4 regions of the Paraburkholderia sp. RAU2J genome follow, and region 2 is predicted to be linked to each of the others. Evidence: riboswitches for the same ligand, from Rfam matches in the RefSeq annotation. Region 2 holds a riboswitch; each other region holds the start of a gene.
The links. A riboswitch is a leader RNA that binds a small molecule or an ion and turns the genes downstream of it on or off. The one in region 2 is predicted to bind cobalamin.

Region 1 (4,022 bases), 410 kb from region 2:
GTGCAGATCACGTCGTTGTTCGCGGGCAGCCGCGCGCGTGTGATGCCCTGCGCGACCATGCCGGCATCGCACAGAATCGGCGCGCCTTGCGCGAGCGCCGTGCGGCCTGCCGCACCTGCGTGCGCGGAAAACTGCAGCGCGTCGATCACGTCGACCATCCCGCACGCGTGGATCACGCGCACCGCGAGTTTTTCGAGGTCAGCGGGGATGCGCGACAGGTCGGCTTCCGCGCGGATCGTCGCGAAAGATTGGCGATAGATCTCCTGACCGTCGCGAATGTAATCAAGCATCTGTGTCACTCCGGGACAGGTGGGCGAGCAGGTCGGCGGCCTGTGCGATCGTTAGTTGGTGCGCGACGCAGTGGCCGAAGCCGGCGCCGCCGTTGCGTCGATAAAGGTCATAGAGGCCGGGCGCGGCGGCCAGCAGCGTGTACGGCGCGCAATGCGCGGCGGCGCACGAGCGCATGCAGCCGCTCAGGTGCACGTCGACATTGGCGGGCAGGCGGGCGGCGAGGCGCAGCGCGTCGGCTTTGGTGTCGGCGAGGCTCTTTGCGCAACCGCTCGAACCGGCGCACGCGATCAAACGCGTGATGGGTTGTGCGGGATCGCAGGCGAGCCCGAGGGCGCTCAGTTCGGCCAGCGCGGCGGGCAGTGCGTGCGTCGGGATGTCGGGCAGCAGCACGCTTTGCCAGGGTGTGGCGTGCAGCGTGCCGTTGCCGTGGCGTTGCGCGAGCGCGGCGAGGCCGTGCAGCGCGGCGGCGTCGAGGCGGCCGAGCGGCGGCTGGCCGCCCACGTGCCACATGCCGGCCTCGCGTTGAGCGTGCGCGCCGAGACGTAGCGCGGCATCGGCTGTGGTACTGCGGCGCCATTCGGTGAGCAGGGCGTCGCGTGACAGCGGGAAGTCGACGTAGCGTTGGGCGTGCTGCAACAGCGCGTCGGCGGAATGCGTGGCGAGCAGGTCGCGCATGCGGAGGGCGTCGGCTGGTGCGAGGTCGAGGAACGTGTGCAGCAGCGCGCGCACGAGCGCGGGGACTTGTGAGGGGAGGACGGTGGCTAAGGGGCGGTGGTCGTGGGTGTGCGTGGAGCGGGTGCGTGAATTCCGCATGACCGTGCTGCCGGTCAGCGTAGCCGAAAGTGCATGGGCAGCAACGACAACAGCCGCAGCCGCGGTGGTTCGCACGTTCGTAGCCGCGTTCGCTTTTACGCCAACATCAGCACCAGCACCAGCATCGTCGTCCGTAACCGCGTTTGCGTTCTCCTCCACCTCGACACAAGGACACCCCGCCAACCCGAACACGAACCGCACACCGTCACGGCTCGAAGTCGCCGCGAGCCACACATCGTGTGGATGATCGACCCTCGCCAGACGTTCGCCGCCATCCAGCAGCAGCGCGAATTTCGGCGACAGCGCCGTAAAGCGCGTCTCGCTTTGTAGCAGCGTGAGCAATTCCGCGCATAGCGGGGCGGTGTCGATCAACGCGAACGGATCGCGTCCCGCTGCGGGGCTGATCATCACGTTGCGCACGTCGTCCGCGGCGCTCACGGCCACGGCATTCAAAGCGTCGGTGGCGTTCGGTGCATCTGATATGTCGGCGACACTCGCCGTAGCGGTGTTCGAAATCTCGGCTGCGTCCACAGCGTTGGCTGCGTTCGCGCCTGCCCGAGGCTTCGTCATCGGCCCAAGCCCGGCCTCGACCAGCGCCGCGATCAACGCGGCTTCATGCCCCGTGCGCACGCCACGCACCTGCAGGTTCGCCCGATTGGTCAGCTCGATCACGCCGGCCGCGTGCCGCGTGCTCGCATCGGCGATCACTCGCGCCTCGTCCGCGCTCAACTCGCCACCTGGCAGCTTGATCCGGCAGATGCCACCATCACGCGCGGCAACGATGCGCAGCAGCCCCGGACACGCCGAGGGGCGCGGTGTCGAAGCCGCGTGGGGCAAAGCAGTGGAGGGCGAAGCTTGAGTCAAGACGGACACCGGTTTAGCGTCGCGCGACGGCCCGAGCAAGCCGCGAGGCGGATTGCTGCGGCATCGGTACACCCCGCCCGATGTTGGCTGGCACGAACAGTCTCGCCGGCAGGTCTCCTGGCTGGCAGGTCATCGTCCACCGCAGCCTTCCCGGTCAAACCAGTGGCGCGTAGCGCAGGCGGACTCGCTGCATACAGTTGCGGGGGCAGCCACAGTGGCACTGTGTTCCCTCTTCGGCCCGGAAGGGCACCGGCGGCTGTATTATGCCTTTTTTCGAACCGCGCAACGAGGCTGGACGCTTTGACCGGCGTGGCGCGGCGCATTGATTGAAGACTCAGAATGAGGATGGTGGCATGCCGGCGTGGCTGACCGTGGTGGGCATTGGCGATGACGGCTTCGCCGGTTTGGGACGGCCCGCGCGGCGTGCGTTGCTGACGGCGTCGGTGGTGTACGGCGGCGAGCGTCATCTGGCGATGCTGCCCGCGCGCCTCGCCGCGCGCCGCGCCGCGTGGCCGCGTCCGTTCGATCTCGCCCCGCTGCTCGCCGAACGCGACGGTGCCGTGTGCGTGCTGGCGAGCGGCGATCCAATGCTGTTCGGCGTCGGCGCGATGCTGGCGCGGCAGTTGCCCGCGGAGCAATTGCGCGTGCTGCCTGCGCCGTCGTCGTTGTCGCTGGCGGCTGCGCGGCTCGGCTGGCCGTTGCAGGACGTCGCGACGGTGTCGCTGGTGGGCCGTCCGTTGGCGGCGCTGAACGCGTATCTGCACGACGGCGCGCGCGTGTTCGTGCTGAGCGCGGACGGGCGCACGCCCGCGGCGCTTGCCGGTGTGCTGAACGCACGCGGCTTCGGCGCGACGCGCATGAGCGTGCTCGAACATCTTGGCGGCGAACGCGAGCGCCGCATCGACGGTCGCGCGGATCAGTGGAGCGCGGGCGAGGTCGCCGCGCTGAATCTGATCGCGCTCGAATGCCGGGCGACGGCAGGCGCGCCGCGTCTGCCGCTGACCTGCGGCTTGCCCGACGACGCATTCCGTCACGACGGTCAGTTGACCAAGCGCGACGTGCGCGCGATCACGCTCGCGCGCCTCGCGCCGACGCCCGGCGAATTGCTGTGGGACGTGGGCGCGGGCAGCGGCTCGATCGGTATCGAATGGATGCGCGCGCATCCCGCTTGCCGCGCGATCGCGATCGAAGCGCATGCGGAGCGGCAGCGCTTCATCGAACACAATCGCGATGCGCTGGGCGTGCCTGGGCTGCAACTCGTCGCGGGCCGCGCGCCTGCTGCGCTGGATGGGTTGCCGGTGCCGGATGCGGTGTTCATCGGCGGTGGGGTGACGGTGCCCGGTGTGCTGGACGCGTGTTGGGCCCGATTGCGTGACGGTGGACGACTGGTGGCCAATGCCGTCACGTTGCAGGGCGAGGCGGCGCTGGTTGGGTGGCGCGAGCGGTTTGGCGGCACGCTCACGCGTATCGCGCTCGCGGACGCGCAACCGCTCGGCGGCTTCGATACGTGGCGGCAGACGTTGCCGATCACGTTGCTCGAAGTGACCAAGGCGGCTTGCGGCAATGGCGAGGCAAACGGCCTGCGGGCAACGGAGAGTGGCAGCGGTGAAATTGCAATGAAGGATGCGAAGGTCGAAGACAGCACGAACAGCACGAACAGCACGAACAGCACGAACAGCACGAACAGCACGAACAGCACGAACAGCACGAACAGCACGAACAGCACGAACAGCACCGCCGCCCATCACTCCGCTTCACCCCACCAACCGTAATGCGCGAAGAATCTCCCGAACACGTCGCGCCGCTGCGTAGCGGCTACACGACCGGCAGTTGCGCCACGGCGACGTCGCTCGCGGCGGCGCGTCTGCTGCTCGCGGGCGTGGTCAGCGAGGTCGCGGAGATCGTGTTGCCGAAAGGCCAGCATGTGCCGATGCCGCTCGTGTTCTGCCGCCTGCTCGCCGACGGTGCTGAGGCCGGCACCATCAAGGATGCCGGCGACGACCCCGACGTGACCCACGGCGCGCTCGTGTTCGCTCGCGTGCGCCTCATCCCCG
Region 2 (4,022 bases):
CGTTGCCCGGTTCGCGCCGGTATTGAAGTTTGTCTGTCCGTTGATGAATGCCGCGTTACCGTGACTGACATTGCCGACAATCGATATGCTCGGCATGAATCCCGCATTGACCTTCGAGATTTCGCGTCGTGCAATCTCAAGGGCGATCTGCTGCTGTCTGACGTCCAGCCCTGACGTTTCGGCATCCGACACCCAGTTTTCGATTGGCTGAGATATGGAAAGCGATAACGCCGCATCGTCATTGAGTGGGTCCAGGCCATCGACAGGATGCCCCACTATCTTTTGCAGGGCGGCGTATCGGGTCGCGAGGTCGCCTTGTGCATGTGCAAGGTCAGCCACGGCAGCGTCCGCGGCTGCCTGTCCTTCATCAAGGTCAACGACGGTGGCAGCGCCTAGCGAGAATGTTCGTTGTGTGAGCGCCAGTTGTTCAGCGACTGAACGCTGATGCTCCTGGGCCAGCAGGAAAGTGTCCTTAGCGCCCAGCGCGTCGAAGTATGCCTGCGACACACGAAGTGTCGCATCCTGTTTTGCACTTGCGAAGGCGAGGCCGGACGCCATCACGGATAGCCTGCTTTGCTGATAGATTTGCCAGTCGTCCCACTTGAAAACAGACTGGTTCAGCGACAGCGTTGACCCGACCGTCGAATAGCCGGCCGCAGGCTGGCCGGGAACATTGACGGTGTTCCTGAATGTGGATTCCGTAAAGGAAAGATGAGGCAGTAGCGCGCCGCGCGCCTCGGGTTCCTTTTCAAGTCCTGCCCGATAGGCCGCTTCGGCGCTCGCAAGTTTGGCGTCGTTGGAGAATGCGTCGTCAGCCAGTTGCAGCAGGCCTGCCGCATACGTTGGCACGCCGCCAGACAGTAGCGTGAGGAGGCCGAGCAAAAGCGCACGGTTTTTCGACAGACGCGCGGTCTGTCTGGCCAGACGACGTCGTGGACAATTCCTGTTGAGCATCACAGGCTCACGGCGTCGCTGATTTGATTCGTTGGCATTCGCTAAATTTCCTCCTGGACAATGGATCCAAGAGGCTACTGCTGCGTCCCCTTTTTGGAAGTCGGACGAATCTGAAATGTAAATGCCGATGTTGTCGAAGCCGAGAAGAGTCCGGGAGTTGTCTTGCGTCCGGTAATTGTGAAACCGGAAAATCGTCCGCCGTCCCTCAACTGGCCTCGCCGGGCAGACGATGACGAGTGATGTACTTTCCCGCTGGGAATCCGGCCCGCTGTGACGTTCGCGCGTGTCTGGTGACCCAGCTTCATAACCGCCGCCAATGGCAAGTGGTCTTTACGAATTCCCCCAGACGGCCGGGGTTCTTTCCGCAAACATCCCGCAACTTCCCCACTCGCTCCCCACGGCAATGTAGTCGCCCCGCAGGGCTCCAGCGCATCTGGCTGGAACCCTTGCCTGACAAGGCTTCCAAGGGATAGGGGTTTTCACGTAAATGCCCGTTGCGGGGACAGCACAGGTTGAGCACATGACGCGCTGCCTGTTTCCCGTTTAACTGCACACGCGAACGCATGTGCGGGCACCAAACGCGCGCATACGACAGCACATGGCACCCCGTCCGATAAGCGCTTGCGGCCGGCGTTTCCTTGACGGCGCGGAGCCGCCGGCCTACACTCGCACGCACTTTGGTGCTCGTGTGCGCGCTCGTGCGCATGCAGTTAAACGGGAAACAGGGTGCCCGCCTGCATTGGACCGGGTCAACCTGTGCTGCCCCCGCAACGGTAAGCGAAAAGTGGCGTCGACTGGATTGACCGACGCTGCGGAGCCGGCTTCGATGTCCACGCGCAAGGCCGCGTCGGCATATCACCACTGGGCGAGAAATCACTCGTCCGGGAAGGGGAAGCGGCGCTTTCGCCAGCCCGGATACCGGCCAGAATACGCAGGATGCCCGTCGCGGGGATGCGACGGCGCGTTATTGACCTCACACCCGCTTTCTGTTTACCGTTGTCGCGGCGACGCCGCCGTTCGTCCCCGTGTGTTGTGATCGAGCCGGCTTTGGCAGCGCGTGCGCCTCGTGCGTGTCCGCTCGGCCGGCCCATGCAGACAGACGCGCGAACGTACCGGCGGCCCCGTGCAACGCCTACGGATGGACCACACGATGCAAACTCAAATGCGCAAGATCCCCGTCACCATCGTCACGGGTTTTCTCGGCAGCGGCAAGACCACGCTGCTGCGGCATATTCTTCAGCATGCGGGCGGCAAGCGCATTGCGGTGATCGTCAACGAGTTCGGCGAGCTCGGCATCGACGGCGAAATCCTCAAAGGCTGCGGCGTCGGTTGCGATGAAAACGGCGTCGAAACCGAAGGGCAACTGTATGAACTCGCGAACGGCTGCCTGTGCTGCACCGTGCAGGAAGAGTTCTTTCCCGTGATGGAAAAGCTCGTCGAGCGCCGCGAGCAGATCGATCACGTGCTGATCGAAACCTCCGGTCTCGCGTTGCCCAAGCCGCTGGTGCAGGCGTTCAACTGGCCGCAGATCAGGAACAGCTTCACCGTCGATGCGGTCGTCACGGTCGTCGACGGCCCGGCTGCCGCCAGCGGCCAGTTCGCCGACAATCCCGTGGCCGTCGACGCGCAGCGCAAGGCCGATCCGAATCTCGATCACGAGTCGCCGCTGCACGAACTGTTCGAAGATCAACTCTCGTCGGCCGACCTCGTGATCCTGAACAAGACGGACCTGCTCGACGACGCGCAGCAAGGCGCGCTCGAAGCGGTGATCCGCGAAGAGATTGCGCCGCAGGTGAAGATCGTGCGCGCGCAAATGGGCCAGCTCGATCTGCATACGCTGCTGGGTCTCGAAGCGGCATCGGAAGAAACGATCCACTTGCGCCACGATCATCACGGTTCCGCCGAGGATGCCGATCACCACCATGACGAATTCGATTCGGTGGTGGTGCAGGCGAGCGCGCCGTCGCGCGAAGCGGTGATCGCCGCGCTGCAAGCGCTCGTCGAAGCGAACACGATTTACCGCGTGAAAGGCTTCGCCGCATTGCCGGGCGCACGGATGCGTCTCGTGATCCAGGGGGTGGGCCGGCGCTTCGACAGCTATTTCGATCGACGCTGGCAGCCCGGCGAAGGGACGCAAAGCCGCTTCGTGCTGATCGGCGAAGATCTCGACCAGACCGCGTTGCAACGCGCGTTCGACGCGGCGCTCGGCGTCGTGTCGTCGAGCGCCGCGGCCAGCGAGGCGTAAGCACTCATGCATCTGCTGCGCACGACGCCGGGCGGTTTCGTCGACGATACGCAGGGCGTGATCCGTATCGATCAGCAGCCCGCCGACATCGTCGTGCTCAGTTCCGCCGACACCACGCTGTCGCTGCTCGCGAGTGTGTTTCCGCGGCTGGGCGAGGGCTTCCCCAGCGTGCGGCTCGCGAACGTCACGTATCTGCGGCAACCGGCCTCGGTCGATTTCTATCTCGAGGATGTGCTGCAGCACGCGCGCGTGGTGGTGGTCGATCACCTGGGCGGCGAAGCGTATTGGCCGTACGGCATCGAGCAGGTGGTCGCGCTGGCGGAGCGCAAACAGCAGACGCTCGCGATGTTTTCCGGCGACTTGCAGGAAGATCCGAACCTGCTCGCGCGCAGCACCGCCGACGCCGATCTGTGTCATCAGCTCTGGCGCTATCTGCGTGAAGGCGGGCCGCAAAACGCCGAGGCGTTTTTGCGCTGCATCGCGCACCGCGCGTTCGGCTGGGGGCGCGAGCCTGCGCCGCCGCGCGCGTTGCCGGCCGCCGCGCTCTATCATCCGCGGCACGACGTGCCGAGCGTCGCCGACTGGCAGGCGCGCTGGCAAGCCGGCGCGCCGATCGCGGCGATCCTGTTCTACAAGGCGCATCTGCAGGCGGCCAACACGGCGGTGTTCGACGCGCTGATCGACGCGCTCGAAGCGCAGGGCCTCAATCCGTTGCCGATCGCGATCACGTCGCTGAAAGATGCGATGAGCCGCGACGTCGTGCAGACGCTATGCGCGCAACACGAGGTCGCGCTGGTGTTGAACACGACGGCCTTCGCCGCGT
Region 3 (4,022 bases), on a different contig from region 2:
TAGACAGTTCATAGGTGAGTCTCAGGAGGCGCCATGAAAGCGGTGTGCCCGCTGCACGGGCCAACGACTATCATCCGCACGAACGTGTACGGATTTCCGGTCTATGCGTGCTGCTGCGACGACGTGCGCTATGTATCGCCCCCGGACGCATGTACAAGGGCTCCGACGCAACGCGGACCTGACCCGCAGCATCAACCTCAACAACCGAAAACGACAAAGGAATAATACTGACGATCGGCCTGCCGCCTGAGTGTTGATCCGCCGCGCGATCATCCAACAAGAAGCAAGGACCCGTGTCGACCCTCAGCAGTCACTTAACCGCGAAGAAGGAGCGGCCGAACCCCAACCATAACGAGACATTCAGGGCACAAAGACCCGAGTTGTCGTGGTGTGCCGTAATTCCGGCTTCGATGCGGGTGCGCGCCTCAATCGGCTGGTGTCAGAAGCGCATCCGTTCAATGCCCAATGCCCGACACGTTCAGGCTCTTCCGGGACCGTCATTGTCGTGCGAGTGATCGCTGGCTGTCGAAGCCGTGGACACGTTCTCAGCCAATATCCACGAGCGCTTCGCACGCCATCATATGGTGCCGATCGGCCGCACTTTGCCTCGGACCATCAACGCGTCCGAACATTCTCGATCAGCCGATATTGACAGGCAAATCGTCGTAGCGCCTGAGCTTGTAGAAAAGTACAGAGGCCAACCAGCTGACGACGAAGACGCCAATTACCGCGTAGCCGAGCAAGCCGAAATTGTCCGACGCGGTGCCGACGAGTTCCCAGAAACCGCCCTTCAGGTCCAGTTTGTCAGCGATCAGCGCCAGCGCTTCGATGCCGCCGATCAACATGGCCACGACTACCGACACGAACGTGATGGTGATGTTGTAGTACAGCTTGCGGATCGGCTTCATGAACGCCCAGCCATAGGCGCCGAGCATCAGCACACCGTCGGCGGTATCGATCAGGCACATGCCAGCGGTGAAAAGCGCCGGGAAAATCAGGATCGTCGCGAGCGACATGCCGTTGGCGGCCTGAGCGGCTGAAATGCCGAATAGCGCGACTTCCGTGGCGGTATCGAAGCCCAGCCCGAACAGGAAGCCGATCGGATACATATGCCAGCTACGCGAGACGAGCCGGAACAGCGGGCGAAAGATTCGCGAAAGGATGCCGCGCTTGTTGAGCAGCATGTCGAGATCTTCTTCCACAAGGCGCTCGCCTCGTTGCACACGGCGAAAAGTCTTTACGACCGACACGAGAATCATCACGTTCACAATTGCCAGCACCAGCAGGAAACCTGCTGAGACGGAGGTGCTGATAATGCCGCCGATCGCTTTAATGTCTTCGAAGCGTGCTTTCAGCGTAACGGCCGCGAACGCAACGGCAATCGACAGCGCGATGACGATCGTGGAGTGGCCCAGGGAAAAGAAAAACCCCACGGCAACCGGCCGTTTGCCACCCTGCATCAGCTTTCGCGTGGTGTTGTCGATCGCTGCAATGTGGTCGGCGTCGACCGCGTGACGCAAGCCGAACGTATAGGCGAGCAACGCCGTGCCGATCAGCGCCGGCCGGCCATGTAGCGCGGTCAGCGCCCAGATCCAGATACCAATGTTAGCTGCGACGAGCAGCGAAAGGATCCCGATGACCTTGCTGCGTAGCGCATGTGGACCGTCGTCGAAAAGATGGGAAAGGTAGCGCTGTTGCATGAATTCCTCGCATGCCAGTTGAACCACCCGGTACGGGTAGCTTGAGCCGGGCGCGTTTGCGTCCCGGGCGCGGCAGGTCTCCTGGCTTACGCATCCTCGTCCGGCGTCGCCTTCCCGGTTGCCCAGTGGCTTCATGATGTCGGACTTCGCGCTTACAGTTGCGGGCACAGCTATGGCCTTGGCAGTCGCCTCACCATATTCCCTATTAATGCCTTGCGGCAGCCATTGCACCGCCGATTATCGCGCAGAACTGGCGCGGACAGCTTCCCTCACGGGCATCCTGATCAGGCGCTCGTGACGAAGGCGCGGGCACGGCTCGCAGTTCAGGTGCGGGCAGCGGGATTCGCCGGTCGGGCCGTAGCCATGCAAGGACAGGGACGAAGAATCTGCACGACGGGCGCGTCTGCCGCGCCCGAAGATCCCGTCAGTGACACGATCCAGAAACCCCACAGCACAACGGCCAGCATGGCGCCCACAATCAGATGGAATGTCGCACGCAACAGGAGGTCGATAGCACGCATACATTGCTCCCGGTCGGAATTCCGGCTTGCGGTGCGCGTCAGGTATTCAACCGGACCGCGCGCCGAGCGAAGGCCAGCTCAGTGACCCATGGTCGCAGGACTTTTCGTCTCGCACTCGGCCTTCACCTGCTCGCCGTCGCTGAATGTGAAGGTGAACGGAATCGACATCCCCACCTTGAGCGGCTTTTTCGGCTGTTCCAGCATCACGTGGTATCCGCCCGGTGTGAACGACAGCGTGCCGTTCGCAGGCACGGTTGCCTTATGGACCATCACCATTTTCGACGTGCTGCCGTTGCTCTGCGTCTGGTGAAGCATCGCCATGCCGTACGCGTCAGTTTGCACGCCGGTCAGGTCGATCGGCTTCCCGCTCATGTTCATGACGCTGAAATAGCCGCCCGATGGTAAGTCGCCCGGCAGCAGGCGTATCCAGCAGTCGGAAACCATCACGGATGCGGGAGCCGCTGCAGCACCTCCCGCGCAACCGCAAAGCGCGGCAAACAGAATGAATTTGAGTGTGGGCTTCATGTTGATCTCCTGGGTACAGGGTTGCACTGCGTCTTCAGTCCGCCAGCGGCTGGAGCGGGCGGCCAGATAGCATGCGGTCGGCCAGCCAGACCGCGATGAGCGTGACGCCCATCAATGGAAACACCACGCCGAGCGCCGCGAGCCCGAGCTTCCAGCCGCGCATTGGCACCACTGCGCGATCACGTCCGGGCGCCCCAAGCCTGCCCGCCGGTCGGCGTTTCCACCACATCACACAGCCCAGTGAAGGCAAGCGTCGCGAGGCCGAGCGAGAGCGCCGCGCAAACAATCTGATTGGCGAGGCCGAAGTAGCGACCCATGTGCAGCGACGTGCCGTATGACACCGCCTTTCCCACCGCGCCGTAATCACCGTAGCGGATATCTTTCAGGATCGCGCCGCTGTACTGGTCTATATAGACCGTGCGCTCGAGCTTCGGGTCCGGCGGGAAATACGACACCGTATATACGCCGCTGGCGGAGGCGGGCAACGCAACGTCGTAGTCATCGGGCAGACCGAGCGCACGCATTTGCGCCACGACGCGGCCGAGTGTCCATACCGTGGGGGCGGCATCCTGCGACTGCGGTACCGTCGCTGCGCCCGCGGCCCACGGTATCTGCGGCAGCGGCAGGTCATCCATCGTCATGCCGGGCATCGAATCCATGCCAGCCTCCTGGCTATCGGCCGCGTTGCCCACCACGGCTGCGAGTTGAGCGGCACCCCCCGGCAGTATCGAGTGTAGCGGCAGTCCGCCCCACGAGCCCGGTGGAGAGCCGAGGTTGAGACTTGCCGAGAGCGACTTGAAATGCTTGCCCCATGAGCCCGTCCATGGCAAGCCGGTCACGACGAATGCAAGGGCGCCTGCGGCGAGCCAGATGCCAAGCGCCGCGTGCATGCTTTTCCACAGCGGTCGGCCGCGCAGCGCGAAGCTTGGCACGAGCGCGCCACGCAGCGTCGTGCCCGCGCGCGGCCACCACAACGCGATACCGGTGCCGATCATCACGAGCGTCCAGCACGCAACGAGTTCCATCAGCAGTTCGCCCGGCTTGCCGAGCAGAAGCTTGCGGTGAATCATCCGGTCAATCTGCATGAAGCGTTGGTCGACACTGAGCGTGCCGAGCACCGTGCCGTCGTACGGATTCAGGTAGATGCTCTGCTTTTCGCCATCGGGTTGGCGGAAAATGAACTCCACGCTGCGATCTGCGCGCGACGAGATGCGCGCGGTCATTGCTAGCGAGTCCGCTGGCAGCGCCAGGCGCGCGTTCGCCAGCAACGAATCTT
Region 4 (4,022 bases), 1.1 Mb from region 2:
CGCCGACCGAGACCAGCTCGGCGCGGGTTTCGGAGAGCGTGATGTACAGGCCGGTCTGGCCTTCCTCGGCGCCCTTGAGTAGGAATTGCAAGGCCAAGGTGGTTTTACCTGTACCCGGTTCGCCTTCCACGAGATACATACGGTTGGGTGTGAGACCTCCCCCCAGAATGTTGTCGATTCCTTCGATACCGCTGGAAAGGCGGGCCGGGGTGTCGGCGGCAATTTTGTTTGACATGGCGTAGCGGTGTGCGTCGGTTTGGGTGGCGGAATTCTCTGGGCCGGTACGGCGGGCACGCAAGTTGTGTGCCATTGGTGCGGAGAGCGGGTTGCTGCGCGGGAGGGATGTACGCGGGAGGGATATACGCGGGCGGCGCGCATGACGCGTGACCCGCCAATGGGCACGGAGCGTGCTGCCGCGTTGAACTCAGGCTGGGAATGCGTCAATGCCGTCCGCCAGGCCTCTTTTCAACAGACTGCCGCCGATATGAACCACTTCCGATTGCTTGCCGCTGTCTATGCCGCTGCATCGCTCGGCGCGTTATTGCCGGGTGCCGCCTATGCCGACGATACGCCCAGCCCGTGCGCCACGCTCAAACGGATCGTGTCGGCCGCGCCCGACGGTCTTGCGTCGTTGACGCCGGAAGACGGCAAAGGCGTTGCGCAACCCTATGGCGACGACGCGCAATGTTCCGCGAGTCATCGCAGTTTCCAATGCACGTGGACGCCGCATGGCGATGCCGCCTCGAAGCTGGACGCGCTGCAAGCCGTGGCGGCGGATATCGCATCCTGTTTGCCGGACGCGACGCATGATCAGAATTCGCCGGGGCGCCAGCACTTTTATCTGGGCGCGAAGGGCAGGCGGACCGATATCACGCTGACGCCGGCGGGGGCGAACAGTTTGCGTCTGGTTGTGTCGGGACAGTGAGGGAGCGGCGCTCGGACGGCTGGCGGTTACGACTGGATGCGGCTAGAGCGAGGCCGGCCGCCATGTCCAGCCACGCTGCGAATACCGCAACTCGACCATCGAGAGCGGCGTAATCTCGATGCGCGGAAACACCGTGGGCGATGCCCCAATCGCATATACGATCGCGGCCCGCAGCAGCGGCGCGTGTGTCACGGCGACGACCGTGTGTGCGCGGGTCGATGCGGCGCTCGTCTTTCCATTGGTTGTTCCGCCGCCAGTTTCATCCGGCGTGCCGAGCGCGTCGAGCCACTGTCCCATTCGCGTGACTAGCTGACTGAACGATTCGCCGCCGGGTGGCGCGGCGTAGGGGTCAAGCGTCCATGCGGCCAGCTCTTGCGGCGCTTCGATGGCGAGATCGGCAAGGCGCCTTCCCTGCCAGTTGCCATAGTTGATATCCGCCAGCGCGGCGTCGACGGTCGCGGCGAGGCCCAGCGCCGACGCCGTCTCGCGTGCACAAGTGGCCGGGCTGACAAAGGTGGCCGCGTCGCCGGAAAGCGCAGCACGCAAACGTGCCGCATGGGCTTTGACTTCGGCGAGGCCGCGCGCGTCCAGCGGATCGTCGGCGGGAAAGCGGCCTGCGCGTTGCGCGGCGGTCGATGCGGGGCTCAGCAGTAACAGTCGCATGTCCATTCCGTTCGTTTCCCTCGATGCCGTGCCGACACGCAACGCCGGCCCGCATCGTGCGGCCTCCGACGTTCACGAAGGCCGAAGTTTAGCGCGTAGAATAACGGGGCTGCGAAGCACGGAAGCCGGTGAGAGCCCGGCGCGGTCGCGCCACTGTAATCGGCACCACTAGCCGAAAGCCAGACCTGAGCTTCGCACCATCCCTCTGCAATCGACTTTCGGGGCGCGCTACCCCAGGAGATGTCCTCATGACCGAAGCTGTTTTCGATTCCGCTTCCCAACCCGTCGCCCAACCCACGCCGATTCCGCTGCGCGAGTTGCTGCCGTGGGTCGTGTTCGGCGGCTTGTTGCTATTGCTCGCGCTTTACTTCGTCGGTGCGGAACAGGGCGCCACGTCGCTGGTGCCCGGCATGTACGTGCATGAATTCGTGCACGACGGCCGCCATCTGCTTGGCTTTCCTTGCCACTAACGGAGTCGGACATGGTTGGTAAATTGTTGGTGCGCGGGATGCTCGCAGGCATCGCCGCGGGACTGCTCACGTTCGGCTTCGCCGGAATGGTCGGCGAGCCGCAGGTCGATCAGGCGATTTCGTTCGAAGAAAAGGCCGAGGCTGCGCATGGCGATGCGCCTGAACCCGAACTCGTGAGCCGCGACACGCAAGCGGGCCTGGGCTTGCTGACGGGCGTGGTGACGTATGGGGCGGCGTTCGGCGGCCTGTTCTCGCTGGTGTTCGCCTACGCGTATGGACGAGTGGGCGCGATGAGCGCGCGCGCGTTATCTGCATGGCTCGCGCTGGGCGCGTTCATTGCACTGGTGATCGTGCCGAACATCAAGTACCCGGCGAATCCGCCGTCAGTCGGCGACCCCGAGACGATCGGCATGCGCACGGGGCTGTTCTTCCTGATGATCGCAATCTCGCTGACGGCGATGGTGTTCTCGCTGAAAGTCCGGCGGCGCGCGGTGATGAAGCTCGGCGCATGGAACGGCTCGATTGTCGCGGGACTGGTGTTCGTTGCGATCATCGCAGCGGTGCAACTGTCGATGCCGGTCATCAACGAAGTGCCGGCGGCTTTCCCTGCCGTGCTGCTGTGGAAGTTCCGCGTCGCGGCGATTGGCATGCAGGTGATCATGTGGACGACGATCGGACTGCTGTTCGGCGCGCTGGTCGAGCGCGGCGCTTTTATGCGCGTGAATGGGGGCGCGGTAACCAGGTCGGCTTGACCTTGGCCGAGACGGGCGTGACCACGAAGATGGCCGCGCCCGGCGCGCAACGCGCGAGAAAGGCTTTACATCAAGGACTTGGCGCGGTTGTGGGAAGGTTATCCACAGGCTTGCGCACTTTTTCTGTGGACAAGTTTCGCGGGACGGCTCTGGTCTCCTGTATAGATGCGTGGCCGCAAAGCGAGTTCATCGGACTCTGCGCGACTCCCTGTCTGGTAGGAGGAATATCCGACCGTGCGACGGACACGTCCGCTCCCGCTCCATCCCATCTAGTATCCGCACTCTCTATTAGTCGCTCGCTGGCTTTGCTCGATGCGTCATATTAAATCGGACGACTAACTAACTTGTCGCCATCTTCAAAGTCCTTCTTTTCTGCGCTTCTCAACTTTTCGAAAATAATTGCATCGAAGGGGTTGACGGGGTGCGGGCCGCATCGCATAATTCGCCTCCCGTTAGATGACGGACGCGAAGAAAGCAGAGCTTCTGAGCGAATGATCTTTAAAAATTAACAGCCGATAAGTGTGGGCGCTTGATGCGGGACGCGACGGTGGATTCTGCGGAGTCTGCCGTAAAAGCGGAAGTATCAAGTCTCACACAGTAATGAAAGGAAGGTTTGGCCATCGGGAGATGGTCGGACGCTTCGTCAGTACGTTGAGTGAGCGACCGGTTTCGAAAGAGACCGAAAAACAGTAACAGGTTTGAACTGAAGAGTTTGATCCTGGCTCAGATTGAACGCTGGCGGCATGCCTTACACATGCAAGTCGGACGGCAGCACGGACTTCGGTCTGGTGGCGAGTGGCGAACGGGTGAGTAATACATCGGAACGTGTCCTGGAGTGGGGGATAGCCCGGCGAAAGCCGGATTAATACCGCATACGCTCTGCGGAGGAAAGCGGGGGATCTTTCGGGACCTCGCGCTCAAGGGGCGGCCGATGGCAGATTAGCTAGTTGGTGGGGTAAAGGCCTACCAAGGCGACGATCTGTAGCTGGTCTGAGAGGACGACCAGCCACACTGGGACTGAGACACGGCCCAGACTCCTACGGGAGGCAGCAGTGGGGAATTTTGGACAATGGGCGCAAGCCTGATCCAGCAATGCCGCGTGTGTGAAGAAGGCCTTCGGGTTGTAAAGCACTTTTGTCCGGAAAGAAATCCTTTGGGCGAATACCCTGGGGGGATGACGGTACCGGAAGAATAAGCACCGGCTAACTACGT

Region 1: another riboswitch for cobalamin. It lies ahead of B0G69_RS26585 (oxidoreductase); the one in region 2 lies ahead of cobW (cobalamin biosynthesis protein CobW).
Region 3: another riboswitch for cobalamin. It lies ahead of B0G69_RS40180 (HoxN/HupN/NixA family nickel/cobalt transporter); the one in region 2 lies ahead of cobW (cobalamin biosynthesis protein CobW).
Region 4: another riboswitch for cobalamin. It lies ahead of B0G69_RS19985 (CbtB-domain containing protein); the one in region 2 lies ahead of cobW (cobalamin biosynthesis protein CobW).

The regions. Positions count from the first base shown of each region.
Region 1 covers NZ_RBXG01000002.1:2,037,716-2,041,737, reverse strand. Annotated here, with positions in the region: gene B0G69_RS26590 (precorrin-8X methylmutase) at 1-290, opposite strand, end outside; gene B0G69_RS26585 (oxidoreductase) at 283-1,968, opposite strand; cobalamin riboswitch at 2,058-2,237, opposite strand; gene cbiE (precorrin-6y C5,15-methyltransferase (decarboxylating) subunit CbiE) at 2,322-3,740, shown strand; gene B0G69_RS26575 (cobalt-precorrin-5B (C(1))-methyltransferase) at 3,740-4,022, shown strand, end outside.
Region 2 covers NZ_RBXG01000002.1:1,623,238-1,627,259, forward strand. Annotated here, with positions in the region: gene B0G69_RS24775 (TolC family outer membrane protein) at 1-954, opposite strand, end outside; cobalamin riboswitch at 1,616-1,896, shown strand; gene cobW (cobalamin biosynthesis protein CobW) at 2,105-3,199, shown strand; gene cobN (cobaltochelatase subunit CobN) at 3,206-4,022, shown strand, end outside.
Region 3 covers NZ_RBXG01000004.1:487,383-491,404, forward strand. Annotated here, with positions in the region: gene B0G69_RS40180 (HoxN/HupN/NixA family nickel/cobalt transporter) at 639-1,700, opposite strand; cobalamin riboswitch at 1,754-1,942, opposite strand; gene B0G69_RS40185 (copper chaperone PCu(A)C) at 2,300-2,746, opposite strand; partial or broken gene B0G69_RS40190 (PepSY domain-containing protein) at 2,781-4,022, opposite strand, start outside.
Region 4 covers NZ_RBXG01000002.1:569,100-573,121, forward strand. Annotated here, with positions in the region: gene B0G69_RS19970 (ATPase domain-containing protein) at 1-235, opposite strand, end outside; gene B0G69_RS19975 (hypothetical protein) at 485-925, shown strand; gene B0G69_RS19980 (histidine phosphatase family protein) at 968-1,594, opposite strand; cobalamin riboswitch at 1,658-1,796, shown strand; gene B0G69_RS19985 (CbtB-domain containing protein) at 1,837-2,058, shown strand; gene B0G69_RS19990 (CbtA family protein) at 2,070-2,810, shown strand; rRNA gene B0G69_RS19995 (16S ribosomal RNA) at 3,511-4,022, shown strand, end outside.